4 regions of the Arthrobacter sp. R4 genome follow, and region 4 is predicted to be linked to each of the others. Evidence: riboswitches for the same ligand, from Rfam matches in the RefSeq annotation. Region 4 holds a riboswitch; each other region holds the start of a gene.
What was found. Region 4 has a riboswitch for thiamine pyrophosphate ahead of ACLKOZ_RS06095 (bifunctional hydroxymethylpyrimidine kinase/phosphomethylpyrimidine kinase). Riboswitches for the same ligand answer to the same signal wherever they lie in the genome.

Region 1: another riboswitch for thiamine pyrophosphate. It lies ahead of thiO (glycine oxidase ThiO); the one in region 4 lies ahead of ACLKOZ_RS06095 (bifunctional hydroxymethylpyrimidine kinase/phosphomethylpyrimidine kinase).
Region 2: another riboswitch for thiamine pyrophosphate. It lies ahead of ACLKOZ_RS19100 (ECF transporter S component); the one in region 4 lies ahead of ACLKOZ_RS06095 (bifunctional hydroxymethylpyrimidine kinase/phosphomethylpyrimidine kinase).
Region 3: another riboswitch for thiamine pyrophosphate. It lies ahead of thiC (phosphomethylpyrimidine synthase ThiC); the one in region 4 lies ahead of ACLKOZ_RS06095 (bifunctional hydroxymethylpyrimidine kinase/phosphomethylpyrimidine kinase).

The regions. Positions count from the first base shown of each region.
Region 1 is NZ_JBLWIJ010000017.1:246,474-253,747, forward strand. It holds gene ACLKOZ_RS12705 (RNB domain-containing ribonuclease) at 1-411, opposite strand, end outside; gene thiE (thiamine phosphate synthase) at 475-1,227, opposite strand; TPP riboswitch at 1,255-1,373, shown strand; gene thiO (glycine oxidase ThiO) at 1,366-2,691, shown strand; gene thiS (sulfur carrier protein ThiS) at 2,688-2,924, shown strand; gene ACLKOZ_RS12725 (thiazole synthase) at 2,928-3,737, shown strand; gene ACLKOZ_RS12730 (4a-hydroxytetrahydrobiopterin dehydratase) at 3,799-4,464, shown strand; gene ACLKOZ_RS12735 (hypothetical protein) at 4,471-4,773, opposite strand; gene ACLKOZ_RS12740 (DUF3107 domain-containing protein) at 4,825-5,049, opposite strand; gene ACLKOZ_RS12745 (TetR/AcrR family transcriptional regulator) at 5,100-5,765, opposite strand; gene moeB (molybdopterin-synthase adenylyltransferase MoeB) at 5,850-7,049, shown strand; gene ACLKOZ_RS12755 (glutamyl-tRNA reductase) at 7,120-7,274, opposite strand, start outside.
Region 2 is NZ_JBLWIJ010000032.1:120,794-128,067, reverse strand. It holds gene ACLKOZ_RS19110 (hypothetical protein) at 1-1,563, opposite strand, end outside; gene ACLKOZ_RS19105 (heme-degrading domain-containing protein) at 1,713-2,255, opposite strand; TPP riboswitch at 2,329-2,471, shown strand; gene ACLKOZ_RS19100 (ECF transporter S component) at 2,536-3,156, shown strand; gene ACLKOZ_RS19095 (ABC transporter ATP-binding protein) at 3,156-4,700, shown strand; gene ACLKOZ_RS19090 (energy-coupling factor transporter transmembrane component T family protein) at 4,697-5,491, shown strand; gene ACLKOZ_RS19085 (hypothetical protein) at 5,546-6,433, opposite strand; gene ACLKOZ_RS19080 (UDP-N-acetylglucosamine 1-carboxyvinyltransferase) at 6,612-7,274, shown strand, end outside.
Region 3 is NZ_JBLWIJ010000033.1:84,841-92,114, reverse strand. It holds gene ACLKOZ_RS19465 (amidohydrolase family protein) at 1-901, opposite strand, end outside; TPP riboswitch at 977-1,084, shown strand; gene thiC (phosphomethylpyrimidine synthase ThiC) at 1,079-2,890, shown strand; gene ACLKOZ_RS19455 (alpha/beta fold hydrolase) at 2,895-3,629, opposite strand; gene ffh (signal recognition particle protein) at 3,733-5,316, opposite strand; gene ACLKOZ_RS19445 (glucose-6-phosphate dehydrogenase) at 5,460-6,863, shown strand; gene ACLKOZ_RS19440 (P-II family nitrogen regulator) at 6,952-7,274, opposite strand, start outside.
Region 4 is NZ_JBLWIJ010000010.1:60,790-68,063, forward strand. It holds gene ACLKOZ_RS06090 (Rne/Rng family ribonuclease) at 1-1,594, shown strand, start outside; TPP riboswitch at 1,727-1,823, shown strand; gene ACLKOZ_RS06095 (bifunctional hydroxymethylpyrimidine kinase/phosphomethylpyrimidine kinase) at 1,806-3,380, shown strand; gene rplU (50S ribosomal protein L21) at 3,653-3,961, shown strand; gene rpmA (50S ribosomal protein L27) at 4,021-4,284, shown strand; gene obgE (GTPase ObgE) at 4,401-5,990, shown strand; gene proB (glutamate 5-kinase) at 5,980-7,131, shown strand; gene ACLKOZ_RS06120 (glutamate-5-semialdehyde dehydrogenase) at 7,157-7,274, shown strand, end outside.

The DNA of each region.
Region 1 (7,274 bases), on a different contig from region 4:
CAGGAGGCTGCCGGCCCCCTCGCTGATGACCTCCGGATGAAGCGGGATGCGGCCATCGGGCGCGTAGAACGTCTGTCCCCGGCGGCGGGTCTCGGCGTCCAGCGGCCCGCCGGGCACCACGAATGCGGGTACATCTGCGATGGCGTAGAGGACTCGATAGCCGCTACCGGCGCGCTCAATAAACAGGGCCTGGTCTAGATCGGTGGAGGACTCAGGATCAATAGTGAGGAAATCAATGCCTGTCAGGTCGGCATCAGGCAGTTGCCTTGAGGAGACAGCGGCTTCCGCATCTCGGACGGCGTCGGCAGGGTAGTCGCCCGGTAGCTCCAGCTCGGTCCGCAGCGCACTCAGTGCCTCCTCGAGGGCATTGGTGTGCTCGTGGACATTTGGGGCCAGCCGATGATGTGACACGAAATTCAGGTTAGCCCGATTTCCGCTGATAATGCACGCCATCCCGTCTCCGGGGCCGGAGTCCTAGGCGCCGGCGGTGTCCAGGGCCCGAAGCAGTGCCGCGGCGGCCTCTGCGGGATCGGCGGCTTCGGTGATGGCCCGGACCACAACGATCCGGCGGGCGCCCGCTTCCACTACCTGCTCCACGTTGCCCAGGTCCACGCCCCCAATGGCGAACCAGGGTACCTCTGCCACGCCGGGCACGGACCCCGCCTGTTTGACTGCCCCCGCGGCGTACCTGAGGAGGTCGAGCCCGACGGCGGCCCGGCCGGGCTTGGTGGGGGTGGCCCAGACCGGACCAACACAGAAATAGTCCAGCCCAGTGGGCGCGGCAGTGACTGCGGCCGAGGCCGAGACCGCGCCGTCGATCTGTGAGGTTGTGTGGGTGGACAGACCGATGGCTGCATTGCCGTTCAACAAGGTGCGTGCAGCCTTCAGCGGCAGGTCCTTCTGGCCAATATGGAACACCGGGGCACCTGAGAGCACCGCGACGTCGGCCCGGTCATTGACCGCCCACAGCCGCCCATGGCGCAGGGCGGACTCCTTCAGTACCGCCAGCAGGTCCAGCTCCTCTGCTGCCTCAATCGTCTTGTCGCGGAGCTGGATGATGTCCACGCCCCCGGCGAAGGCCGCATCAACAAAACCGGCGAAGTCACCGCGATCCTTACGGGCATCCGTGCACAGGTACAGCCGGGCATCGCCCAGGGGCGCAGCATGGCTCGTGGAAGGGAGGGGGTTGTTGGCGACGGCAATGCTGTCAGGAAGGGCTGCGTTCATGGAAACCAGAGTAGTTCCTCTAAACTGGGCAGGTACTGCGGGAGCCCGCGGCAGCTGTCATAAAGCGCCGGGCTGAGAGGGCGTCAGAGCCGACCGCTTGACCTGATCCGGCTAGTACCGGCGTAGGGAAGGAACCACATGATCCCGCCAACCGGCAGTCCCTCGGCCGGCGCCCCCAATGACGCTCTCGCCGACCTCTCCGCCGACGTCGCCGTTATCGGCGGGGGTGTGATCGGGCACGGCATAGCCTGGGAAGCCAGGCGCTCGGGCCGTTCTGTGGTGGTCATCGATGATGCCCCCGGTTCCGGCGCCTCCTGGGCTGCGGCAGGCATGCTCGCCCCGGTAAGTGAGTTGCACTACCAGGAGGAAGAACTCCTGGAGCTGATGCTTGAATCGTCCCGGCTGTGGCCGGCCTTCGCGGCGGACCTGGCCCGGGACGTTCCCGGCGATGCAGGGTACCTGCCCACCCCCACGCTGGCCATCGGCGCGGACGCGGCCGACCGCCGTGCGCTGATGAACCTCCGATCAGTCCAGCGGGCCCACGGGCTGGACGTTGAACCACTGACGGTGCGCGAGGCCCGCAGCCGCGAAGCCCTCCTGAGCCCCGCGATCTCCTGCGCCCTGGACATTCCCGCTGACCACCAGGTGGATCCGCGGAAGCTGGTGGCGTGCCTGCGGGAGGCTTTGGCCAGCCACAGGGAGGATTCAGGATCCGCGGTCGCAGGAGCCGAACACGGATTCGCCGTTGCCGACCGTGCGTCGTCGCTGGCCTGGAAAGACGGCCGGGTCGCAGGTGTCCGGCTGGCCGGTGGGGGATCGGTGACCGCCAGGGAAACCATCGTGGCCAACGGGCTCGGAGCGGCGTCGTTGGGCGGGCTGCCCGATGGACTCCAGCTGCCGCTGCGCCCCGTGCACGGCGACATTCTCCGGCTGCGCGTCCCTGAGCATCTCCGTCCTCTGGTCACCGCTACTGTCCGCGGACTGGTCCACGGTGTTCCCGTCTACATCGTTCCAAGGCGTGACGGCACTGTGGTCATCGGTGCCACCCAGCGCGAGGACGCGTTGGCAGCATCCAGTCCGGAGCGCCGCCAGGACGGCACAGGAACGTCGGCTGGCGGCGTCTCGGCAGGCGGCGTCTACCAGCTGCTTCGCGATGCCCAGGTCCTGGTGCCGGCGGTCGCCGAGCTGGAACTGCTGGAAAGTACAGCCCGGGCGCGTCCTGCTACGCCGGATAACGCTCCATTGCTGGGCCGCGTCCACCTCCCAGGGAACCACGGACCGGTGGATGGCCTGATCGTGGCGACCGGTTTTTTCCGCCACGGTGTGCTGTTGACCCCTGCAGCCGCCGCCATCTGCCGGGACCTCATGGATGGACGCACAGACCCGCGCTGGCTCCCGTTCAGTCCGGCCAGATTCTCCACACGCCGCGCCGCCATCCTCCAACCCACCAAGGAAACAGCATGAACATCACCCTCAACGGTTTGCAGCACAGCGTGTCCGACGGCGCGTCAATTACCACCCTGGTCAGCCAGGTCACCGGCCGTCCACTTGCTGCGAATGGGCAGGCCACCGACGGGCAAAAACTGGGTGTGGCAGTGGCACACAACTCCGAAGTAGTACCCCGCAGCCAGTGGTACGTCACGGCACTCGCCGAAGGTGACGACGTCGAACTGGTCACAGCAGTCCAGGGAGGCTGAACCATGACCGAAACCATCAATACCGTTAACCCGACCGGGCACCCGGACGCGCTCGTGATCGACGGCGTCGAGCTCGGCTCCCGCCTGATCATGGGCACCGGCGGCGCGCCAAGCCTTGATGGGCTGGGCGCGGCCCTGCTGGCCTCCGGGACGGAGCTGACCACCGTCGCCATGCGGCGATACTCGCCAGCCGAAACCGGCTCCCTTTTCCAGCTCCTGCTGGACCATGGCATCCGGGTCCTGCCCAACACTGCCGGCTGCTTCACTGCGCGGGATGCCGTGATGACGGCTGAACTGGCCCGCGAGGCGCTGGAAACAGACTGGGTCAAGCTTGAGGTCATCGCCGACGAACAGACCCTCCTGCCGGACGCCGTTGAGCTCGTGGACGCGACTGAACAGCTCGTCAACCGGGGCTTCAAGGTGTTCGCCTACACCAACGACGACCCCGTCCTGGCCCTGCGGCTCGAAAACCTCGGCGCGACGGCGGTCATGCCACTGGGATCGCCCATCGGCACCGGGCTGGGCATCCTCAACCCGCACAACATCGAACTCATCGTGTCCCGTGCGTCGGTGCCCGTGGTGCTGGACGCCGGCATAGGGACTGCCTCGGACGCTGCCCTTGCCATGGAACTGGGTTGCGACGCCGTCCTGCTGGCTACCGCTGTCACACGCGCCCAGAACCCGGCACTCATGGGGGAGGCCTTCAAACACGCTGTGATCGCCGGTAGGCTGGCGAAAGCGGCCGGGCGGATACCGCGCCGTGAGCACGCCCTGGCATCCTCAGCCATGGAAGGCCGGGCAGAGTTCCTCTGACCCGATTCCGCCGCGGCCGGCCACCGGGCGTGCCCTCAAGGATCAACCCGAGGAGCCAGCCGTGGCGGGCACTGAAGACACACTCAGCAGGTCAGCCATCGATGAAGCGCTGGCTGGCCTCCCGGACTGGCGGTACCGCCTCGGCGGGTTCGTGACTGTGTTTAAAACGCCGACGGCGGCCGCGGCCTTGCGGCTGATAGCCGACGTCGGACGCCTCGCCGAAGAACAAAACCACCACCCGGACCTGGACTGGCGGTACAACCGTGTGTTCCTGCGGTACACCTCCCATGACGCTGGCGGCGTGGTGACTTCCCGGGATGTGAGGGCGGCTGGTGCGGCGAGTGCTGCCGCAGCAGACGCCGGAGCAACAGCGGAACCGGGACTGCACCGGACCGTTGAGGTGGGGATCGACACGACGGACGCCACTGAAATCTCCGAGGTGTGGCGCGTCGCACTGGGATACAAAAAGGGCCCCGGCACGGACCTGGTGGATCCTCACGGACGCGGCCCGTCGGTGTGGTTCCAGGAGACGCCCACCCCCAACAGCAGCAGGATGCACCTGGACATCCATCGAAGCCGCGCGGAGTCGGGTGCCGTCCTGGAGAAGACTGTGGCTACCGGAGCATTAATGAACCGTGACCACGCACCCGACTGGGTGGTGGTCACGGATTCACAGGGAAACCGGCTCTGCCTGTGCACGGAGGCAGGACGTCAGCCGGCGGGTTGAGCCTGGCTAGAGCTTGAGCGCCGCGGTCAGCCGCAAGGTGTCGTAGTGCGACCTGGTGCGTCCGAGGTACACCGCAGCACCCACCGCGGCCGCTGACCCCAGCACCATGGGCAGCACCCACGGAATCCAGGTCAGGCCCGGCTGGTAGCCGAAGCCTGCGGCAATGAAGATGATCCAGCTCAGCGCGCCGACCGCCGCGGCAACCCCCGCGGGCAGCCCCATGCCGTACTTGGCGTGCCGTTTGTCATTGGCCCAGACAATAAAGCCTGCGGCCACGGTTACCAGTACAACAATCGTCAGCGAAAGCATCGAATCTCCTCAAAGCGGGGGTATTCGCCGTTTTAGGCGGTGGGTCGGCTGCTAGAACTGCCCGAAGCCGACCTTGCGGGCTTCTTCCGCGCCGATTTCGACGTAGCCCAGGGCGTTTCCGGGAACGATGATAATACGTCCTTTGTCGTCCTTCAGGCGGAGTTCGGTGCCCTTGGTGATGGCTTCTTCAACGACCGTAGCCACGGAGTCGGCGTCCTGCGCCGATTCCAGCACGATTTCGCGGCCAATGTTCTGAATGCCAATCTTAATTTCCAAAAGGGGGCCTCCCAGCCAATCAAAGTTTCTTGGGTTCTCTTATTTGTAGTCTAGGTCTCTTTGGGGAAGCGAGAGATTCCGCGCCAAGCTAAACGGTAGATGAGGTCGCTGGCCACATCGAGGTCAAGGTTGCCGTCGGTTTCCAGCCAGTACCGGGCGCTGACCTGGGCCATCCCCGCCAGGCCCCGCCCCAGGAGCTGTGCTTCCAGATGGGGCAGCTTGGTGTCCTCGGCAATAACCCGGGCGACGGCGTCGGCGAATGTTTTGTTGAAGGTCTCAAGGCGGGAGCTGACGTCGGGATCGTTGATGAGGTCCGACTCGAAAACCAGGCGGTGGGCCTGGTCGTCGCTGGCAATGAACCGGTAATAGGCGCGCATCACGGCCTGGACGCGTTCCTTATTGTCAACCGTGGAGCTGAGGGCCCCGAGCATCAGGTCCGTCAGCGAGCTGAGATGGCTGTCCAACAGGGCCAGGTACAACTCGCGTTTGGAGGGAAAGTGCTGGTACAGCACGGGTTTGCTCACATGGGCTGTTTCGGCGATTTCATCCATGGCGGCGCCGTGGTAGCCGTTGGCGACAAAGACTTCCTGGGCCGCTGTGAGGAGCTGTGCCCGGCGTTCATCCCGGGGAAGTCGGGCGGACCGCTGGCCCGCGGTGCGTTGAGGTGCCGGCGGTTCGCCGACGGACGCCCGGTCAGCCCGTGCTTCGTGGACCACAGTTGCCCTACTTTCCATTGCAGTTACCTCCACTTTACTGCGGGGTAATATGACCTCGCGGTATCTCGGGGCATACATTGAAGTATGGCTTCGACATTCACCGCAAATGTTTCCTCTATTTCGCTTGAACCGCTGGTGGAGCCCGCGGGTGATTTGACCCCCGCCGAGGTGGAGCGCTATTCACGGCACCTCATCATTCCCGAGATCGGTGCCCTCGGACAGCGGCGGCTAAAGAACGCGAAAGTGCTTGTCATCGGGGCCGGGGGGCTGGGTTCGCCGGCGCTTCTCTATCTCGCGGCGGCCGGCGTGGGGACCCTGGGGATCATCGACGACGACGACGTTGACCTCAGCAACCTGCAGCGCCAGGTGATCCACGGCGTGGCCGATGTGGGACGGCCCAAGATTGAATCTGCCCGCGATGCGATCGCGGCACTGAACCCGCTGGTGGACGTCCGCCTGCACAACGTCCGGCTGGACTCCTCCAACGCGCTGGAGCTGTTCGCGGAGTATGACCTGATCCTCGACGGGGCGGATAACTTTGCCACCCGCTACCTGGTGAACGACGCCGCGGCCATCCTGGGCAAACCCTACGTGTGGGGATCGATCTTCCGCTTCGACGGCCAGGTGAGCGTGTTCTGGGAAAAGCACGGACCCACCTACCGCGATCTATACCCGGAGGCGCCACCGGCGGGGTCCGTGCCGTCGTGCGGCGAGGGTGGCGTGTTCGGCATGCTCTGCGCCGCCGTCGGCTCGCTCATGGTCACCGAGGCAGTGAAGCTGATTACCGGCGTCGGGCGTTCACTCCTGGGCCGCGTGGCACTGTTCGATGCGCTGGGCGGAAGCTGGCGCGAGATCCGTGTCTCCAAGGACCCTGCTGCGGAACCCATTACGGAACTGACGGATTATGAGGCCTTCTGCGGCATCACGCCAGCCGCCTCAGCGGACAACGAGCACAGCATTACGGCGACCCAGTTGGCCACCATGCTGGCGTCCCGTAAGGCGGGCCTGAAGGATTTCGACCTGGTGGACGTCCGGGAAACCGGCGAACACGACATCGTCAGCATCGACGGCTCCGTATTGATCCCGCAGGGCAGGATCCTCGCCGGTGAGGCCTGGGTTGAGCTGCCGCAGGACAAGGAGATCGTATTCCACTGCAAGTCGGGTGCGCGTTCGGCTAATGTCCTGGAAGCGGCCCGGAAGGCCGGTTACCAGCGGGTCAGCCATCTCGACGGCGGAATCCTGGCGTGGGTGCGCGACGTGGAGCCGCAGAAGCCCGTCTACTAGCCCGTTGCGCTATCACTTTTGGTCGCCAAACCGGTGGTTTAAGAGCTAAAAGTGATAGGGCAACGCCGGGTCAGGCGCTTTCCAACCCCTTGTGGTCCACCGGGCATTCGACCTGAGCTGCCGCGGCAGGCTGCTCCACGGTGATGCCGTAGAGGGTTTCGAGCGCAGTCACGTAGTCGTCCTGCTGGCCGTTGGCCGCCAGTTCGCGGGCGCGGACGGTGGGGA
Region 2 (7,274 bases), on a different contig from region 4:
GGGGTTGGCGACCGTCCCGCGGATGGCCTCATAACTTTCCTGGGCGGGGATCAGCGGCGGCCCAAGCTCAAAGCCACGTGCCGTGGGGTGCGCGAAGCTTGCCATGAACTCGGCGGTTTCGAACACAATCTCCGAAAATTCCTCCAGCAATTCCCGCGAGGGCACCGCCCGGTACGCCAGCTCGGCCAGGTGGATGGGGTGCGGCTGCTGCCAGATCAGGAAGGTGCCGATCGGGCTGGGGCTTTCCCGCCCGTCCGGTCCCACCTGCTTGGGCCAGCGGACGCCGTCGAACCCTTGGGCCTTGGCCGTCTGCCGCGCGGACTCAAGGATGGTTCGGTACCAGCGGAGGCCGGGGAGCAGCAGTTCCGTACGGTTCCAGTGGGCGAAGTGCGCGGCGTGCCACCAGTGCATCTCCAGGTGGAAGCGGCCCCGCCAGGAGTTGCACACCAGCCCGGTCTCCTGTGGTGGCAGGGATCCGGCGCAGTTGATCGCCGTGAGGTACTGGGACAGGACGATCCTGCGTTCAAGTTCAGCCGCCCGCGGGTCGGGTGTGCCATGGAGTTCGACGGCGCCGCCGGACTGCCAGAACTTCGGCCAGTGGTCGCGGGAGGCCTGGGCGACGGCGGTTCCAGTCCCAGTCGAGGGTGCGCCGCCAGAGCTGCGCAGGATGCATTCGCCTTGCCCGGTGCTGGTGAACTGGACGGCCAGGTCAAGGACGTCCTGCCCGGATGCGGCGCGAAGCAGCAGTTCGTGCCCGCCTGACTGGTCCAGCCGGAGGTCTTTTCCGGACACCGTCACCTGGTAACCCGATCCGTCCAGGTCGCGGTCCACGGTCCAGTGCTGGAAGCCGTCCAAGGTGCCCGCCGGTCCCGCCAGGGTGGTGGTGTGGGCCGCGGGGCGGTTCCAGTCCGCGGCGTCATGCCACGCCTCGGACCCATAGGGGAAGGCGAACGTGACCACCAGCCCGTGCTGGAGGGCCGGGGACTCCACGATCAGGCCAATCTGGTCCCGGTCCGGATGGCAGGCGGTGATGACCCTGACGGGATGGCCGCGGAGGCTGAACGTGCTGGTGACTGTCCCGGTCCAGAGGTCCAGGATCTGGACGGGGTCGACGACGTCTGCCGCGGTCAGCGGCCGTGGCGCCCCGGCGGGGTCCTCCCACGCGAACCCGATCCGGCCCAGGTCCAGGCGGTGCGGGTTGACCCGCAGCCAGGTCTCGGCGCGGGACGCCTTGGTCTCCCGGCCGTCCACGATGTCCCCCACCATGTCCAGGTAAGGGACCGGGCCCCGCGCGGAATCGTACAGAACCGTGGAACCCGCCAGGCTGTACTCCTCGTCCGCGGGGATGGAGTGCCAGCCCCATTGGGACTGCGTGCCGAGCAGCGTGCCGGGCGGGGCTCCCACGGGGTACTCGGCCGGGAGAGTCTGGAGCCCGGTGAGGTCCACGGTGAAGCAGAACTCGCCGTTGCCCACGGAAACAGGGCTGCGGGGATCAAGGCTCCGCTGCTCCACGTTGTGCCGGCGGACCAGGGCTTGACGGTCGATGGTGTGCTGGCTGCTCAAATGCCCGCCCTCCTGAAGGCTGCCGGATCTGACGGCGGCCTCCACGGTTGCACCCAGTGAGAAAACGCTTTCCGGATAGACTTCATCCTCGTGTCGTCAGGGGAGCGTGTCAACTTCGCGAGTATCAGGAAGCCCAGCCCGGGGTATGCTTACTCGGCCCGCATGGACCCCAGGATTTCGCGCAGGGCCTCCACCACGAGGTCGTGGTCCTGCTGCTGCGGCAGCCCGGAAACGGTGACCGTGGCTACCGCACCCACCCCGGCCACGTACACCGGGAAGGAGCCGCCGTGTGGTGCGTAGGTGGATTCGTCGAACCACCCGTGGTCCTCGATCCGTCCCCCGTGCAGCCTGCCGCGGAGTCCCACCAGCAATGACGGGATCTCATACCGGGCGGCGGTGCGCTGCTTGGCCCTGACCCAGTGCTCGTTGTCCGGGGTGGCGCCATCCAAAGCCACGTGGAAGAGCACCTGCTCGCCCTTGGTGATGTCGATCGCGATGGGAAGCCGCCGCGACTTCCCCAGCTCCACCAGGAGCAACCCCAGATTGAGGGAATCGTCCTTGGTGAAATGCGGAAACTGCAGCTCGGTGATCTCGGCCTCGATCCGGTCAATCAGGGCCTCGAGCAGGCCTGATGGCTGGGGCAGCCTTGAGTCGGGATTGAACGCAGTCACAGTCGGGTTGTTGGCAGTCATGGCCCACAATCTACCGCCCCAGCGGTGTAAACTGGACCACGCCCATCAGGGCAGATTATTCAAAGACCAGCTTTATTAACGACAGGGGAGCGCCGCCGTCGGGCATCACTGGCATTGCCAGGGAACCGCAGGTGGGCGCTGAGAGTGCGGGACAGCCGCAGACCCTCGAACCTGATCCGGTTAGTACCGGCGCAAGGGAGTCGAGTTCTCGAAGTGTGCGGTAACCGGCGGCAAGCCGACCGCCGGAACACTTTCCCCTCCTGTTCCTCAGGAGGATCACATGAGCACTGCAGCAATCAAAAAGACCGGCTACACCTGGCGCATCGTTGACATCGTGGTGGCCGCCCTCATCGCCATCGCCGGCGGCGTGATCTTCTGGGCGTGGTCCCAGGGCGCCGCCGCGGTTTCCCCGCCCATGAACGCCGTCTACCCGCCGCTGACCGGCCTCATCGCCGGTGGCTGGATGATCCCCGCCGTGCTGGGCATGCTGATCATCCGCAAGCCGGGCGCCGCGCTCTTCTGTGAAACGGTGGCCGCCATGGGTGAACTGATCATGGGCTCGCCGTACGGTGCCTCCGTGCTGTTCTCCGGCTTCGTCCAGGGCCTGGGCGCCGAGATCATCTTCGCCATCTTCGTCTACAAGAAGTTCAACCTGCCCATCGCGCTGCTGGCCGGCGCTGCGGCCGGGCTGTTCTGCGGCCTGAACGACTCCTTCGCCCCCTGGGGCTGGAATATCGCCTACGCCGCCGGTGACAAGCTCGCGTACATCGTATTCACCGCCATCTCGGGCGCGATCATCGCCGGCGCGCTGTCCTGGATCGCCACCCGCGGCCTGGCCAGGACGGGTGTGCTGAGCTCCTTCGCGTCCCGCAAGGCTGCGTCGGAGCCCGTCTTCTCCTAATGCCCGCAGCCTACGACGACGGCACAGCCGCTACGACGCGGCCCGCCGCCGTCACTGCCCGCGGTTGGGGGTGGCGGCACGCCGGCCGGTCCCGGCCTGCGGTCCACGCCCTGGACCTGGACATCAAGCCCGGGGAGCGTGTGCTCCTGCTGGGCCCGTCAGGGGCGGGGAAATCCACGCTGCTCCACGCCCTCGCGGGGGTGCTGGGGGATGTGAACGACGACGGCGAAGCAGGCGATTCCGACGAATCCGGTTCGCTGCGGATCGACGGCGCGTCCCCGCGTGAGCGACGCGGCCGCGCCGGGCTGGTGCAGCAGGATCCCGAAACGCAAGTGGTCCTCTCCCGGCTCGGCGACGACGTCGCCTTTGGTGCCGAGAACCTCGCCGTGCCGCGCGATGCGATCTGGGCGCGCGTGCACGAGGCGCTTGACGACGTCGGGCTCTCCCACCTGCCGCTGGACCACCCGACGTCGGCCCTGTCCGGCGGGCAGAAGCAGCGCCTGGCGCTCGCCGGCATCCTGGCCATGCGGCCGGGGCTGATCCTCCTGGACGAGCCCACGGCCAACCTGGATCCCACCGGGGTCCTCGAGGTCCGTGACGCCGTGGGCCGCTGCCTCGACAAAACCGGGGCCACGCTGGTTGTGGTGGAGCACCGCGTGTCCGTCTGGAAGGACCTCGTGGACAGGATCGTGGTGCTGCAGCCAGGCTCCGCAACTGATCCCGCAGTACTGCTGGACGGGCCGCCCGACCGGGTCCTCGCCGAGGCGAGGGACATGCTGATTGCTGCCGGTGTGTGGGTTCCCGGCTTTGTTCCGGCCACGCGGAACCGGGCTTCCGGCGGCTCCGGGGACCTGCTGCTGGCGGCCGAGGACCTTGCCGTTTCGCGGGAACGGCCGGGCCGCCGCCGCTTCAAAACCATCCCTCCGGTTCCGGTCCAACAGGGCCTTTCAGCCCAGGTCCGCGCCGGGCAGGCGCTCACCATCACAGGTCCGAACGGGGCGGGAAAGTCCACGTTCGCGCTGACCCTGGCCGGCCTGCTGGCACCCATAGGGGGAAACGTTTCAGCCACCCTGGACCTGAGCCAGGGCGCAGGCATCGACCCCTACAAATGGAAGGCGGACCAGCTGATCGCCCGCATCGGAACCGTCTTCCAGGAGCCAGAGCACCAGTTTGTCACCGGCAATGTCCTGGACGAGCTGATGTTCGGCCCCAGGCATCTTGGCCACGGCGAGGAACGGGTGGATGAGCTCCTCCAGCGGCTTCGGCTGACCGAACTCGTGGACGCCAATCCCTACACGCTCTCCGGCGGTGAGAAGCGCCGGCTGTCCGTGGCCACGGTGCTCGCCGCCCACCCGCAGGTGCTGGTCCTGGACGAGCCAACCTTCGGCCAGGACGCCAACACCTGGGCCGAGCTCGCGTCCTTCCTCTCCGAACTGCTCGACGCCGGCACCGCCGTGGTATCCGTAACGCACGATGCCGAATTCAGCACGGCCCTGGGCGGCGCCGAGCTCCGGCTGGGCACCACCGAAGCGGTGGCCCCATGAGGCAGGAACTGACACTGCGGGGGAACCAAGCACTGCTGACCCGTGCCAATCCGCTGAGCAAGTTCGCCGCCGTCGTCTTTATGACCGTGGTGCTGGCGCTGTCCATCGACTGGGTCTCCGCCTCCGTGGCGCTCTTCTGTGAACTCCTGCTCTTCCCGCTCGCGGGACTGACCCTGACGCTGCTGTGGCAGCGCGGCTGGCCGCTGATCCTGGCGGCCGCCGTGGGTGGCTGGAGCACCTCGATTTTGGCTCCGGACAGCGGAAGGATACTGCTCGACGTCGGCATCTGGTCCATGAGCGAAGGCTCCCTGGAGCTGGGGTTGGGCTTTATGCTCCGCGGCCTGGCGATCGCGTTGCCAGCCATCCTCCTCATGAGCTGCACCGATCCCACCGACCTCGCCGATGCGCTGGCCCAGAAGGCCCGGCTGTCGCACCGGTTCGTGCTGGGGACGCTCGCGGCCATGCGGCTTGTTGGCCTGATGGCCGAAGAGTGGCAGACCATTGGGATGGCCCGCCGCGCCCGCGGCGTTGGCTCGCGCGGCAACCCGGTGCAACGGATGAAAGCCACCCTGGGCCAGAGTTTCGGCCTCCTGGTCCAAGCCATCCGCAGGGCGTCCCGGCTCGCGGTCACCATGGAGGCGCGTGGCTTCGGCGGCGGGGACCGGACCTGGGCACGTGAATCCACCTACAGCAGGCTCGACGTGTGGGTCCTGGCAGGCGGGGCCCTGATGGCCACGGCGGCCGTGGCCGCCGCCGTGTTTGCCGGCACGTGGAGTTTCGTCGGCGGCTAGTCCTGGAGAGAACGTATGGCGTTCATCAGGAAGTAGCCGCCCTCAGCGCGACGTTCAGATACAGGAGTGGTTGTAGTCGAATTCCCCGGACACGAACTGGGTGAGTGCGACCTTGCCGCCGGCGGTGAGCGGGGCCTGGGAGCAGATCGCCTTGGCCCCTGTTGCGGTGCTGGCACCTGCCAGCCAGCTGGGCAGGGTGTAAAGGCTGCTGGAGCTGCTGACAGTGCCTACGATCTGTCCCCACTGGTACCCGCTGGAGTAGATGCCGACGTCGGCGCCGATGCCGTGGAAGAAATCGGTCATGCCCTCGAGGACTGCGCGGTTCCAGTTCCTGTTGCCCGACCATGAGTTGCCGGTTTCGACGTCGAGCCACCATACATACTCCGAGGGCTTGCTGATGCCGCGGAGGTACGCGTCGTCGTAGGCCTTGGCATAGCCGTACATGTAGGAGCAGGCTTCGCTGACCTCCGGATCGTCATGGCTGTTCCTGGTGCAGTCACCGTACGGATTGTGGACAGGCTTTGCGGCGGGGTAGTCATTGCTGGTGGGCCACCACGAGCCTGCCAGTCCGGGATTGGCTGTATTGACGTAGAGCGCAACGGTTGGCTGGGCGGTGGGGTTTTCTGCGCGGTCCCCGTTGGCGTCGATGGCGTTCGCCCACTTCAACTGCTCCGCGAGGCAGGGGTTCGTTGCGTTGGCACGGCCGTTGTTGACTCCGACAATGGCGAAGGCCGCGCCCCTGGGGAGTGGTTTGTTGCACTGTGGCCAGGAGACGTCGTTGCCCAGCAGCGACGGGCTGCCCTCGCCGGGGGAGGGCACTGCAGCAACCGGCGGCGCGAACACCATGCCAAACAGCAGGGCCAGGCCGATCGCCAGGGCGCAACGGATTAGCCTCAGCGCACCCGTTGAGGTGGGTACCGTTCCCCGCACAGCTCTGTGCATGGGACCTCCGTCCTAGCCCGGCGGGCAGGTCTTTCCAGTCTCCTCCGCCGCGGCGACGCGGGTCAAGGGCGGCCGCGGGCAGCGAAGGCTATCGCATGAGGTGGGTACATTGCGACTCTGTCCTCCCGGTTCAGCGTGACCGCGTGGCAAAATAGCTCATTTATGATATTTTTTTCTTATGACTCAGGAAACTGCTGAACACGTTGCCGCAACGCTCCGGGAGGCCCGCAGCCAGAAGGGCTGGACCCAGGGACAGCTGGCCGCCGAGCTTGGAACCAGCCAAAGTGCCGTCGCACGGATGGAACAGGGGAAACAGAACCTGAGCCTGAAAATGATCCAGCGGCTGGAGGCCATTTTCGGACTCAGCATCGTCAAAGTGGGCACGTCCCAGATGACGCATCTGCGGGTCGAGGGTGCCCGCACACTGTCCGGGTCGGTGGACGTAAACAGCAGCAAGAACGCCGGCGTCGCGCTGCTCTGTGCCAGCCTCATCAACCGCGGCACTACGGTCCTGCGGCGCCTGGCCCGGATTGAGGAAGTCAATCGAATCGTCGAGGTCCTGAGCAGTATCGGCGTCGAGTGCACCTGGCTCAACGACACCGACCTCCAGCTCCGCCGCCCCGCCGCCCTGGACCTGGCGGCCATGGATGTGGAAGCGGCACGCCGCACGCGGAGCGTCATTATGCTGCTCGGCCCGCTCCTGGACGAGGCCGGGGAATACCGCCTTCCGTACGCCGGCGGCTGTGATCTCGGCACGCGCACAGTGGAGCCGCACATGCAGGCGTTGCGCCAGTTTGGGCTTTCGGTGGAGGCCACCGCTGGTTTCTACACAGTCCAGGCA
Region 3 (7,274 bases), on a different contig from region 4:
CCGCCCGGTGCAGCGACAGGATTTCGTCGGCGATCCGTCCGTGCCGGATGACGCTGCCGGCATCTGTCCCGGCATAGATCCGCACGCCTGCTTCGAAGGCTTCGTACACGCGCTCGTACCTGCGTTCCCACAGCGCGTGCATGTGCTCGGCGTACCGCGGGAATTTCGCTTCGGCCTGGCGGGCGATGTCCGGGAAGGTGTCGATGTTGATCAGCGTCGGAACGATGGGGACACCCTGGGCGGCGAGCCGGGGAACGTGCCGGGGCAGCAATCCGGTGGCGTGCTCGATGCAGTCGATGCCGGCGTCGAGCATCTGGTCAAGGGTGTCTTCGGCGAAGCAGTGCGCGGTCACCCGTGCGCCCTCGTCGTGGGCCGCCTGCACGGCATCGCGGACGACGGCGTCGGGAAACGACGGTGCGAGGTCTCCGGCGTCGCGGTCAATCCAGTCCCCCACGAGCTTGACCCAGCCATCACCGGCCCTCGCCTGCTTCCGCACGGCCTCCACCAGGCCGTCTGGCTCCACCTCGACGGCGAAATCCCGCAGGTAGCGCCGGGACCGGGCAATATGCCGCCCGGCGCGGATAAGCCTGGGCATGTCGTGACGCTGCTGCAGCCAACGCGTGTCGCTTGCCGCCCCGGCATCACGGACCAGGAGCGTGCCTGCGTCGCGGTCGGTGCGGGCCTGTTCTTCAGCCATCGCATCCGGGACGACGCCGCCGGGTCCCAGGCCAACGTGGCAGTGGGCATCAACGAACCCGGGAAGGACCCAGCCTCCCAGCACAGCATCGGGGGAAGTGGGGGGCCTGTGGAACGTGAGACGGCCGTCGACGGACCAGAGGCCCCGCCGTTCCTCATTCGGTCCGGTGAGCACTGTTCCGCTGAATTCGATGATTCCCGCCATCGGACCAGCCTAATCCGCGCAAGATGGTCAGCCTGTCAAGTCACATCCTCCCCACTTGGACCTGTGGTAGCTTCATCTAGACCACACGGGAGCCCTTGCAGGGGCTGAGATCAGGCTGACGCAGCCTGCGACCGTTGAACCTGTCCGGGTAATGCCGGCGAAGGAAGTGAGTATTCATTGAGTACACCAGAAACACGGCTGATTGCTGCCCAAAATGAGACTGCCAAGGGGAAAGCCGGCACTGAGACCCAGTCGCTGAAATCCCATTCGTTGGCGTTCATCAGTGACGAGGCCACCGGAATCCGGGTTCCGGTAACGGAAATTGCGCTGGAACCATCGCCCAACGGCGAGGCGAACGGCCCTTTCCGGACGTACCGCACCGCCGGCCCTGGGAGTGATCCGGTGGTGGGCCTGGACCCGTTCCGCTCGGAATGGATCGCGGCCCGTGGCGACACCGAGCCCTACAGCGGCCGGGAACGGAACCTGCTCGACGACGGCAAGTCGGCAGTACGCCGCGGCGCAGCCTCCGCAGAGTGGAAGGGAGCACAGCCGGTGCCCCGCCGCGCCGTCGACGGCCGGACAGTCACCCAGATGCACTACGCAAAGCAGGGTGTCATCACCCCGGAGATGCAGTTCGTTGCCCTCCGCGAAAACTGTGACGTGGAACTGGTCCGCAGCGAAGTGGCGGCAGGCCGCGCCATCATCCCCAACAACATCAACCACCCGGAATCCGAGCCGATGATCATCGGCAAGGCCTTCCTGGTCAAGATCAACGCCAATATCGGCAACTCGGCTGTGACAAGTTCCATCGCCCAGGAAGTGGACAAACTGCAGTGGGCAACCCAGTGGGGAGCCGACACCGTGATGGACCTGTCCACCGGCGATGACATCCACACCACGCGTGAGTGGATCATCCGCAACTCCCCCGTCCCCATCGGCACGGTGCCCATCTACCAGGCGCTGGAGAAGGTCAATGGCGAGGCCAACAAACTGACGTGGGAGATCTTCCGCGACACCGTGATTGAGCAGTGCGAGCAGGGCGTGGACTACATGACCATCCACGCCGGAGTGCTGCTGCGCTACGTGCCGCTGACGGCCAACCGTGTCACCGGCATCGTTTCCCGTGGCGGTTCCATCATGGCCGGCTGGTGCCTCGCGCATCACCAGGAGAACTTCCTGTACACCCACTTCGACGAGCTGTGCGAAATTTTCGCCAAGTACGACGTCGCTTTCTCCCTCGGCGACGGGCTGCGCCCGGGAGCGACGGCGGACGCCAACGATGCCGCCCAGTTCGCCGAGCTGGATACGCTGGCTGAACTGACGCAGCGCGCCTGGGAATTCGACGTGCAGGTGATGGTGGAAGGACCCGGCCACGTACCGTTCCACCTTGTCCGGGAGAATGTGGAACGCCAGCAGGAGCTCTGCAAGGGGGCCCCGTTCTACACCCTCGGACCGCTCGTCACGGACATAGCACCCGGCTACGACCACATCACCTCCGCCATCGGGGCCACCGAGATCGCCCGCTACGGCACCGCCATGCTCTGCTACGTCACGCCTAAGGAGCACCTCGGCCTGCCCAACAAGGACGATGTGAAGACGGGTGTGATCACCTACAAGATCGCGGCCCACGCCGCCGACCTGGCCAAGGGCCACCCTGGCGCCCACGAGCGGGACGACGCCCTGTCAAAGGCGCGGTTCGAGTTCCGCTGGCGGGACCAGTTCGCACTGTCCCTGGACCCGGTCACTGCGGAAGCCTTCCATGACGAAACCCTGCCTGCCGAGCCGGCCAAAACCGCCCACTTCTGTTCCATGTGCGGCCCCAAGTTCTGCTCCATGAGGATCAGCCAGGACATCCGGGATGAGTATGGCTCGGCTGAATCCCAGGCAGCCCTGGCGGAGATGGCGGCCGGGATGCGAGAAAAGAGCGTGGAGTTCCTCGCGGCAGGCGGGAAGGTTTACCTGCCTGACCTGGAGGTGCCTTCGCGCTAACGCGTCAGGAGGCCCGGGCTGACCGGCCGCGGCTGACGTCGCCCACGAACGCCCGGATGGCGTGATCGCCTTCCGCCGAATCCTGGGGCCGGTGCCCGCCCGCAGCAATGCGGTGCAGGGCACCGGTTTCGCGGAGGTATCCGGCGATCTCTTCATACAGCGGCTCCCAGCCGCCGGTCAGCACCAGCGTTGGCACACCCGGGACGATATGCAGCGGCGCCTCCCAGGCCGGGGCCTGCAGCCGGAGCCGCCGGGCGGAGCGTCGTTCCTCCTGGGTGGCGGGCTCCTGGAGGTCCGCAGCATAGACGCGGCGGACGAACTCCCGTTGGAAATCCTCGTCACCCAGCTGGTGGCGGACATCAAACAGCGGCTGCATGAGCTCCCGGTGCGCCGCCGTCGCCGGCAGTTCCGCGGTCAACGACAGGCAGGCCGGCTCCACGAGCGTCAGCGAATACACCAGGTCGGGGCGCTCGACGGCGGCCATCATGGCGGAGATCGCCCCTTGGGAATGCGCCACAACGTGGCCACCGGCGGCGCCCCTGCCGTCGTCGGCGAGGGATCTCAAAACGATGGCGGTGTCCTCCGCAAAGGAGGACTCGACCGGTTCAGCAACAGAGTCAAAGCCGTGGCGCCGGAGAAACAGGGCGTCGTAGGTCAGTGCCATGCCGTGCTGCCGGGGCCAGGCCGCTGAGCCGAAGCTTCCGGCGCCGTGCACGAACACTACCCGCTGCTTGAACATGACCCAACCCTATTCCACGGCTCCGACATCCCAACTGGGTAGCAGCAGGTGTCGTTTTGAGCGCTCATAACGACATCTGCTGCTACCCAGTTGGGCGATGCGATTACTTGCCGAGGAACTTGTCGAAGCCCTTGGGCAGGTTCAGCTGCGAAGGATCGAAGTCACCGGACTGCTGGCCAAACGCCGCACCCGTGGGGAGCGCCTTGGCCGCTCCGGCGCGCCGCGCCTCGGCGTCCTTGAGCTCCTGGGCTGCCTTGGCCGGGTTACCGGAGCGGGCCTTCTTCTTCGGGGCATTCTTGGCCCCCTTGCGTGCGCCGCCGCCTGGGCCGCCCATTCCCGGCATGCCTGGCATTCCCGGCATGCCGCCGCCCTGGGCCATCTTCTTCATCATCTTCTGGGCCTGGGCAAAACGTTCGAGCAGCCCATTGACTTCGGAGACGTGGACGCCCGAACCGCGGGCAATGCGGGCCCGGCGGGAGCCATTGATGATTTTGGGGGCAACGCGCTCGTGCGGGGTCATGGACCGGACGATTGCCTCGACGCGGTCGATTTCCCGCTCGTCGAACTGCTCGAGCTGCTGGCGGATGTTCTGCGCACCCGGCATCATCATGAGCATTTTCTTCATGGAGCCCATGTTGCGGATCTGCTGCATCTGGGCCAGGAAGTCGTCCAGGGTGAAGTCTTCCTGGTCGGCGAACTTCTTCGCCATCCGGGCTGCTTCGTCCTTGTCCCAGTTCTTTTCCGCCTGCTCGATGAGGGTCAGGACATCGCCCATATCCAGGATGCGGGAGGCCATCCGGTCCGGGTGGAAGAGCTCGAAGTCGTCCAGGCCTTCGCCGGTGGAGGCGAACATGACGGGCTTGCCGGTTACCGACGCAACAGAGAGGGCGGCACCACCGCGGGCGTCGCCGTCGAGCTTTGACAGCACGATACCGGTGAAATTAACGCCCTCGTCAAAGGCCATCGCCGTGTTCACGGCGTCCTGGCCGATCATGGAGTCGATCACGAACAGCACTTCGTTGGGAACGATGGCCCGGCGGATCTGCCGTGCCTGCTCCATCATGTCGGCGTCGACGCCGAGGCGGCCGGCGGTGTCCACGATCACTACGTCGTGGAGCTTCTGGCGAGCTTCTTCGACGCCGGCGCGGGCCACTGCTACGGGATCGCCCGCGGGGTGCTCCAGCTCATGGGTGGCCCCGGGGTGGGGTGCGTAAACCGGAACGCCGGCGCGCTTGCCCACCACCTGGAGCTGGGTGACGGCATTGGGCCGCTGGAGGTCGCAGGCCACCAGGATGGGGCTATGGCCCTGTGCCTTGAGCCATTTGGACAGCTTGCCGGCGAGGGTGGTCTTACCCGCGCCCTGGAGGCCGGCGAGCATGATGATCGTGGGGCCGGTCTTGGCCAGGCGGATCCGGCGGGTCTCGCCGCCCAGGATCTCAACCAGTTCCTCATTGACGATCTTGACGATCTGCTGGCTGGGATTCAGCGCGCCGGAGACCTCTTCGCCAAGGGCCCGCTCGCGGACGCGGGCGGTGAATTCGCGGACCACCGGAACGGCAACGTCTGCATCCAGCAGGGCACGGCGGATCTCCCGGACGGTGGCGTCGACATCAGCCTCGGTGAGGCGGCCCTTGCCACGAAGATTCTTGAAGGTTGCTGTCAACCGGTCAGAGAGTGAATTGAACACGCGCCGTGCACTTCTTTCAGTGGATGGACGGATGGCGGCCCTTCGGCACACCAGCGCCTCGGCTGTTGTTTCCAACTGCTTCGGCGACGGGACTCGACTATCTAGGGTACCAAGACAGACCTTCAAGATGGCATGCTGGCAAGGTGACGAGCCAAACGACTGTAAAAACCCTGCTCATTCTTGGCGCTTCCGGCGATCTCACAGGCCGCCTGCTGCTGCCCGGACTCGCCCGGCTCGTGGCGAAGGGCCGCGCCGAAGGGCTCAAACTCGTCGGGGCCGGCTCCGATGCCTGGACCGCGGAGCAGTGGCAGGCGCGGGTCCATGATGCCTTTGCCGCCGCCTCCGAGTCCGCTGACGCCGCAGGGCGCGAGGCTTTGTCGGCCATGGAGGCCGGAACGGCTTACCATCAGCTGGATGTCACAGCGGACGGGCCGCTCGCGTCCTTGCTGGCCTCGCTGGACGCACCGGCGGCCGTATATTTCGCCCTTCCGCCGCAGGTCAGCCAGCGGGCCTGCGAAACCCTCAGGCCGGGCCAGGTACCCGCCGGCACGCGGCTGGTCATGGAGAAGCCGTTCGGCTCCAGCGAGGAATCAGCCCGTTCCCTGAATCGGACGCTCACAGCACTGGTTCCGGAAGACCACATCCACCGCGTGGACCATTTCCTGGGCAAGGCGACGGTGCTTAACATTCTGGGTCTGCGCTTTGCCAACACCTTCCTGGAACCCGTCTGGAACCGCGATCACGTTGAGAAGGTGGAGATTATCTTTGACGAGGATCTCGCGCTGGAAGGGCGGGCGCGCTATTACGACACTGCCGGCGCCCTGCGCGACATGATCCAGAGCCACCTCCTGCACATCATGGCGGTGATGGCCCTCGAACCCCCGGCCACGATCGGCGAACGAGACCTTCGTGACGCCATCTCCACGGTGCTACGTGCCAGCAGCATCAAGGCACCGTACGCACAGTCCACTAGGCGGGCGAGATATTCCGCCGGGCTGCTTTCCGGGAAGCAGGTCCCGGACTATGCCAAGGAAACAGGGGTTGACCCTGGCCGGCAAACAGAGACGCTGGCGGAAGTCACGGTGGAGATCGACAACTGGCGCTGGCAGGGCGTCCCCTTCATCCTGCGCTCGGGCAAGGCGCTAGGCGTGAAGCGCAAGGAAGCTGTAGTCACGTTCCGCCCTGTACCCCATTTGCCCGCCGGCTTCACGGGGGTGGACGCGCCCAACCAGCTGCGGATCGGATTTGGACCGGACACCCTGGACCTGGACGTTGATGTGAACGGCCCCGGAGACATTTTCAGCCTGGACCGTGCCACCCTCCATGCCGGGCTGAACGCCTCCGAGCTGCTTCCCTACGGCGAAGTGTTGGAGGGAGTGCTCAACGGGGACCCCCTGCTGTCCGTCCGCGGCGACACCGCCGAGGACTGTTGGCGGATTGTTGAGCCGGTCCTCAAAGCCTGGTCGCGCGGCACGGCGCCAGTGGAGGAGTACGACGCCGGGTCCTCGGGTCCCGCAGGCTGGTCCGGGCCGGTGCAGGGGAAGTAAGAGGGCAAACGCCAGAGCGGGCAGGTAACCTTTCCAGGTTCCTGCCCGCTCTGCGCTTCTGAATGGTGCTGCTGACTGCCCGACGGGGCTAGATGGCGGCGACGCCGCGTTCGCCGGTGCGGACCCGGACCGCTTCGAATACATCCATGGTCCAGACCTTGCCGTCCCCCGCGCGTCCCGTATTGGAACTTGCGATGATGACGTCCAGGATGTCGTCGGCCTGCTCGTCCGTGGCCAGCACCTCGACCCTGATCTTCGGCAGGAGGTCCACGTTGTATTCAGCTCCCCGGTACACCTCCGTGTAGCCGCGTTGCCGGCCGTAGCCGCTTGCCGCGCTGACCGTCAGTCCCTGGACGCCATAGGCTTCCAGGCCTTCCCGGATGGCCTCGAGCTTCTCCGGCCTGACGATTG
Region 4 (7,274 bases):
GATCCTTGCCCCGGAACTTCTCTACGGCGAACCGGACCTCACCATCAAGGTGGTTCGGGACGTCTTCAACGAGGACTTCTCCAAGCTGATCGTCTCCGGTGAGGAGGCCTGGGACACCATCGAGGCCTACGTCACGTACGTGGCCCCCGATCTGGTGGGCCGCCTGGAAAAGTGGACCAAGGACCAGGACATCTTCGCGGCCTGGCGGATCGACGAGCAGATCCATAAGGCACTCGAACGCAAGGTCTTCCTGCCGTCTGGCGGTTCGCTGGTTATCGACCGAACCGAAGCCATGACCGTGGTGGACGTCAACACCGGCAAGTTCACCGGCAGCGGCGGCAACCTCGAGGAAACGGTCACCAAGAACAACCTCGAAGCTGCCGAAGAAGTTGTACGCCAGTTGCGGCTCCGCGACATCGGCGGCATTATCGTCATCGACTTCATCGACATGGTCCTGGAATCCAACCGCGACCTCGTCCTGCGCCGCATGGTGGAATGCCTGGGCCGCGACCGCACCAAGCACCAGGTGGCAGAAGTAACGTCCCTGGGGCTCGTTCAGATGACGCGCAAGCGCATGGGCACCGGGCTGCTGGAGGTCTTCGGCGAGCAGTGCGAAACCTGTGCCGGCCGCGGCGTGGTCACCCACGACGATCCCGTGGAGCACCGTCGCGCCAACACGGTGGCTGCCGAACACCACGTGCAGCGTACGGACACTCACCGCACGGACACCCCGCGGCCCGACCAGCGCCCGGAAAGCCAGCGGGCTGACAGCCAGCCCGGTGCACGTGGCGACCGCAAGCGGCGCCGTGGACGCGGAGGCGTTCCCTTGGAGGCGGCACCGTCCGCACCGGTCCAGGTCCACACAGTCCACCCGGATCCCAGCGACGCCGAGCGGCACGCCAAGGCTGAGGCCACCAGGCTGGCCCTGGCCAACATCGCCGCGGCGGCGCACGCAGCGCACCTGCACGACGACGAGGTAGCCCACGCTGCTGGAGCCGCGGCGGCCGGAAGCCCTGCTGCAGCGGCAGCACGGACGACGACGGAGCAGGCCCACGCCGCCCCGGCAGCAACAGGCCAGGCACAAACAGGCCAGGCACCGGCAACAGCCCGCCAGCATGACGCCGACGCGTCCGGACGTCCTGCTGCCGTGCTCACTTTTGGCGGGGAACAGGTGGTGCTGCCGTTCGTGGAGCACGCGGCAGACCAGCCGCAGCAGCCGGCCCTGACGCTCGACAGGCTCGCTGAAGCCTTCGCGCACCTCGGCGAGCCCGCCGTTGCCGCTCCGGAGCCTGCGCAGGCTGCCCCGCAGCCAAGCACCGATGTGCCGCATGCTGCGGTAGAGGAGAAGGATTACTCAGACCACACCGCTGAGCAGTCCCGTACCCGCAGGCCCCGCCGCAACCGCAGCGCCAGCCGGGCCCAGGGCGCGGCAAACGCAACCTCGGTAGAACACCACGAGGCAACGCACGCAGCAGCCGGCGGCCACTCCCACGCGGCCAAGGCGCCTGAGCCGGCCACAACGGCCGCAGGCGACAAGAAACAGGCAGAGGCGCCCATCATCCTCGGGGTAGGAGTACCTGCTTCCGAGCTCTGATCCTCCGCAAAGGACATCAGCCAGGATGCCCGGACACGACCCTTCGCAGGGGCGCGTCCGGGCATCGCGCGTTAACGGCTTCATTCGACAGGGCCATTTGACACCGGGCCGGGCACTGAAACGCTAGGCTTGGTTACCGACACGGGGTGCCGCGCAAGGGCCGGCTGAGATCCACACCCGTTGAACCTGTCCGGCTAGCACCGGCGAAGGGATGTCTTCCTTGTCTTCAACTACTGTCCTGCCCCTGGCACCTGTACTCAGCCCGGCAGCGCCGGCCCCGGTCCTCCGGGACGTTCCGCGGGTGCTGTCCATCGCAGGGTCTGACCCGTCCGGCGGCGCCGGCATCCAGGCCGACCTGAAAAGCATCGCAGCCCTTGGCGGTTACGGGATGGCCGCGATCACCGCGCTGACAGCGCAGAACACTCAGGGCGTCCGCGCGGTGCACGTACCGCCGGCCGCCTTCCTGGTCCAGCAGTTGGAAGCCGTGAGCGATGACATCACCATTGATGCCGTCAAAATCGGCATGCTGGGCGATGCCGAGGTGGTGGCCGCGGTCCGCAGCTGGCTCGAAAAGGTGCGTCCCGGCGTCGTAGTCCTTGACCCCGTCATGGTGGCTACCAGCGGCGACAGGCTCCTGCAGGCGTCTGCCGAGGCTGCCCTCCGCGGACTGCTCCCGCTGGCGGACCTGATCACGCCCAATCTCGCTGAACTGGCCATGCTGCTCGGAGAGGCCCAGGCCGGCTCCTGGCCAGAAGCGCTGGAACAGGGCCGGCGGTTGGCGGCGGACACCGGCTCCACCATCCTGGTGAAGGGGGGACATCTCGACGGCGCCGCCTGCCCGGATGCCCTCGTCAATACCGGCGGACTGCTTGCCCAGGAAATTGTGGAGGTTCCGGGGGACAGGATCCCCACCCGGAACAGCCACGGGACGGGCTGCTCGCTCTCGTCGGCCATGGCAACGGCACAGGCCCGCCTGGGGGACTGGGAGGCCTCACTGCGGCACGTCAAGCCCTGGCTGGCAGGTGCCCTGGTGTCCTCGGACGGCCTGGACGTCGGTGCGGGAAACGGTCCCGTCCACCACTTCCACCACCTGCAGGCGGCCACAGGGCCTGCCCTGGAACCGGCCCAGCTCGGCGAGGGCGGCTTCGCCGAGCTCCTCCGTGCGGAGGCCACCGCAGACCTCGCCGCCATCTATGAGCTCGAGTTCATCCGGAACCTCGTGGCAGGAAGCCTGCCCGAAAAGCAGTTCGCCTACTACCTGGCCCAGGATGCCATCTACCTCAATGGGTACTCACGGGTGCTGGCACGGGCCAGCGCCTTGGCCCCCACCGAAGCCGCACAGCTGTTTTGGGCCCGATCAGCCCAGCAATGCCTGGAGGTTGAATCGGAGCTGCATCGGACCTGGCTCAGTACGCGAACCGTGGAGCCCGTCCTCGGTCCTGTCACGAAGTCGTATGTGGACCACCTGCTGGCCGCCTCCGCATCGGGCAGTTACGCGGTGCTGGTGGCAGCGGTCCTGCCCTGCTTCTGGCTCTACGCCGAAGTCGGACAGACCCTCCACGCGCAATTCCTTGCTGCGGGCGCCCCGGCGGACCACCCGTACGCCGAGTGGCTGCGGACGTACGCCGACGAGGACTTCGCGCAGGCCACCCGTGCAGCTATTGCCCTGGCCGACGAAGCCGGACGCCGGGGCTCGGAGGACGAGCGTGCTGCCATGGTCGTCGCTTTCAACCAGTCGTGCCGTTTCGAAGTTGATTTCTTCGACGCGCCGCGGCTGCACGCCTGACGCTCCCCGGCGCATCCAGCCGGTACGATAGTCGGGCACGGTTCCGGATTGTCAGTGTTGCGCACGCTTGTGGCGCTTATCACGGACAGCCCGCCGGAACCAGCCTCATTTGCGGCCGAAGGCAAAATTAGCGTATTCTAGATCTTCGGTGCTTACGCCAACACTTGGGTTACGACCCCACGGCGTTGAGGCACAGCGAGAGCCCAGCCAAATATAGGCCCAGGTTCCGCACGCAAATCTAGTAATAAACGTCGAGAGAAGTGAGTTCCCAAGTGGTGTACGCGATTGTCCGCGCAGGCGGCCGCCAAGAGAAGGTTTCCGTTGGAGACTTCGTTACCCTGAACCGCGTCCCCGGTGGAGCCGGCAGCACCATTCAGCTGCCCGCACTGCTCCTGGTAGACGGTGACAAGGTCACCTCCGCCGCTGCGGACCTGGCCAAGGTAACTGTTACGGCTGAGATCCTCAATGACCTCCGTGGTCCGAAGATCGTCATCCAGAAGTTCAAGAACAAGACCGGTTACAAGAAGCGCCAGGGTCACCGTCAGGAACTGACCAAGGTCAAGATCACTGGTATCAAGTAACCTTCGTTACTGTTCAGGTTTTCAGCAGATTCCCCAGAATTTAGAGGCAGGCATTTCAAATGGCACATAAAAAAGGCGCGAGCTCCACTCGCAACGGTCGTGACTCCAACGCCCAGTACCTCGGCGTCAAGCGCTTCGGCGGCCAGGTAGTTTCCGCAGGCGAAATCATCGTCCGCCAGCGTGGCACCCACTTCCACCCGGGCGCCGGCGTAGGCCGTGGCGGCGACGACACCCTGTTCGCACTGACCCCGGGCGCCGTTGAATTCGGCACCCGCCGCGGTCGCCGCGTTGTCAACATCGTTGCTGCTGCAGCTGCAGAGTAACTCATAGTTCTGAAGCGGTGGAGCGGGCCATTTGGTCCGCTCCACTGTTCTTTTAACCGCATTACAATCGTCTTGGCGCTTTGCAGCGTCCAGGAAACAGCACTGAGGAGATCCACGTGGCGAGCTTTGTAGACCGGGTAGTACTGCACGTATCCGGCGGTACCGGCGGCCACGGCTGTGTCTCCGTCCACCGCGAGAAGTTCAAGCCCCTGGGCGGGCCCGACGGCGGCAACGGCGGCGACGGCGGCGACGTCATCCTCCGCGTGGACCACCAGACCACCACCCTGCTGGACTATCACCACGCCCCGCACCGGCACGCCACCAACGGCGGACCAGGCATGGGGGACTGGCGCGGCGGCAAAAACGGTGAAACCCTCATCCTCCCCGTCCCGGACGGCACCGTGGTCAAGTCCAAGGACGGCACCGTTTTGGCGGACCTCGTCGGCGAAGGAACGGAATACGTCGCGGCGGCCGGCGGCCAGGGCGGCCTCGGCAACGCCGCGCTGTCCTCCCAGAAGCGCCGTGCGCCCGGCTTCGCGCTGCTGGGCATCGAAGGTGAGTCCAGCGACGTCGTGCTGGAGCTGAAGTCCATTGCGGACATCGCCCTGGTTGGCTTCCCGTCCGCCGGCAAGTCGAGCCTGATCGCCGCCATGTCCGCGGCGCGGCCCAAGATCGCCGACTACCCTTTCACCACCCTGATCCCCAACCTCGGCGTTGTCCAGGCAGGCGATGTCCGCTTCACCATTGCCGACGTCCCCGGCCTGATTGAAGGCGCGTCCGAGGGCAAGGGCCTGGGCCACCACTTCCTGCGGCACGTGGAACGCTGCGCCGCGCTGGTGCACGTCCTGGACTGCGGAACCCTCGAATCGGACCGTGATCCCCTGTCCGACCTCGCCGTCATCGAGGCCGAACTGGAGAAGTACGCCGTCGATATGAGCTACGCCGGGCAGGACGGTGAAGTGGTCCCGCTGAACCACCGCCCCCGCCTGGTTGCCCTAAACAAGGTGGACCTCCCGGACGGCAAGGACATGGCGGAATTTGTCCGGCCTGAACTTGAATCCCGCGGCTACCGCGTCTTCGAAATTTCCGCCACCAGCCACGAAGGCCTGCGCCAACTGGGCTTCGCCATGGCTGAAATCGTTAAGGCCGCCCGCGACTCCCTTGCTTCCGCGCCGCCGAAGGTCCAGCCGGTTGTGCTCAAGCCGCGGGCCGTCAACGAGTCCGGCTTTAAGATCCGCCGTGAAGAGAAGAACCTCGAGCCGCTGTTCCGCGTCCTGGGCGAAAAGCCGGTGCGCTGGGTCAAGCAGACCGACTTTACCAACGAGGAAGCCATCGGCTACCTTGCGGACCGCCTGGCCAAGCTCGGCGTCGAAAACGAACTGTTCAAGCAGGGCGCCAAGCCCGGCGACACCGTGGTGATCGGCGAGGACGACGGCGTCGTCTTCGACTGGGAGCCCACCATGATGGCCGGCGCGGAGCTTCTGGCTTCGCCCCGCGGTACGGACGTCCGCTTCGCCGACATCGGCGACCGCCCCACGCGCGGCCAGAAGCGAGACGAGCAGCAGGAACGCAAGGACGCCAAGGCGGCCGCCCGCGCCGAACTCGAAGCCGAGCGCAAGGCCGGGATCTGGACCGAGTCCGTCAGTAGCCGCCGCGTTGCGAAGCCGCTCAAGGAGAGTGGACTGGGCGCAGAAGATGACCAGTAGCGCCGCCACCACTGTGCCCGCCCGGGGCATCGCGGACAGGAGCGTGCTCTCGGGCGCGCGCCGGATCGTTGTCAAAGTCGGTTCGTCGTCGCTGACCAGCATTAAGGGAGGCATCTCCGAGGAGTCGCTGACCGGACTCGCCGACGCGCTGGCAGCCAAGCGGAACTCCGGCACCGAGATCATCCTCGTATCCTCTGGTGCCATTGCTGCCGGTCTGGCCCCGCTGGGGCTGGCCAAGCGGCCGCGTGACCTCGCTACGCAGCAAGCTGCGGCGAGTGTCGGCCAAGGCCTGCTCATGGCCCGATACACGCAGGCGTTCGGAGCGCACGGGGTCACGGTCAGCCAGGTGCTCCTCACCGCTGACGACCTGATGCGCCGCAGCCAGCACACCAACGCCTTCCGTGCCCTGGACAGGCTCCTCAACCTCGGTGTGGTCCCGGTGGTCAACGAAAACGACACCGTCGCCACGCATGAAATCCGCTTCGGCGACAACGACCGCCTCGCCGCCCTCGTTGCGCACCTGGTCCGGGCCGATGCCCTTGTCCTGCTCTCCGACGTCGATTCGCTCTACGACGGACCGCCGTCGCACGGGGCGAAACGGATTCCCCTGGTGGAGGGCCCGCACGACCTCGACGGCGTGACCATCGGCAAGGCAGGCAAAGCCGGCGTTGGCACCGGCGGCATGACCACGAAAGTCGAAGCAGCCACCATCGCCGCCGGATCCGGCATCCACGCACTGGTCACCTCCACGGCCAACGCCGCCGCCGCTCTGGCCGGGGAAGACGTAGGCACCTGGTTCACGGTGAACGGCGCCCGCAAGCCCGTCCGCCTCCTGTGGCTGGCACACCTTGCATCGGTCCATGGCCGGCTGATCCTCGACGACGGCGCCGTCAAAGCGGTCCGGCACCGCCGCACATCGCTGCTCCCGGCCGGCATCTCCGGCGTCGACGGCGATTTTGAAGCAGGCGACGCCGTTGAGATGGTCAGCGCGGACGGCACCGTGATTGCACGCGGACTGGTCAACTACTCAGCTGCCGAATTGCCGCAGATGCTTGGCCGTTCCACCAAGGAACTGGGCAGGGCCCTGGGCCGTGGTTATGACCGTGAAGTTGTTCATGTTGATGACCTGGTGCTTGTCTGAGCCTGACCTCGCCTAAACTTGGAACATGACTGAGGCACTGATCCACAACACCGCTGCGACGTCCGGGGACATCTCTGCTGCCCCCGCTGCTCCTGAGCCCGGCAACCTGCCGCACGCCGCTGCCGTGCCGTTGTCCGTGGAGG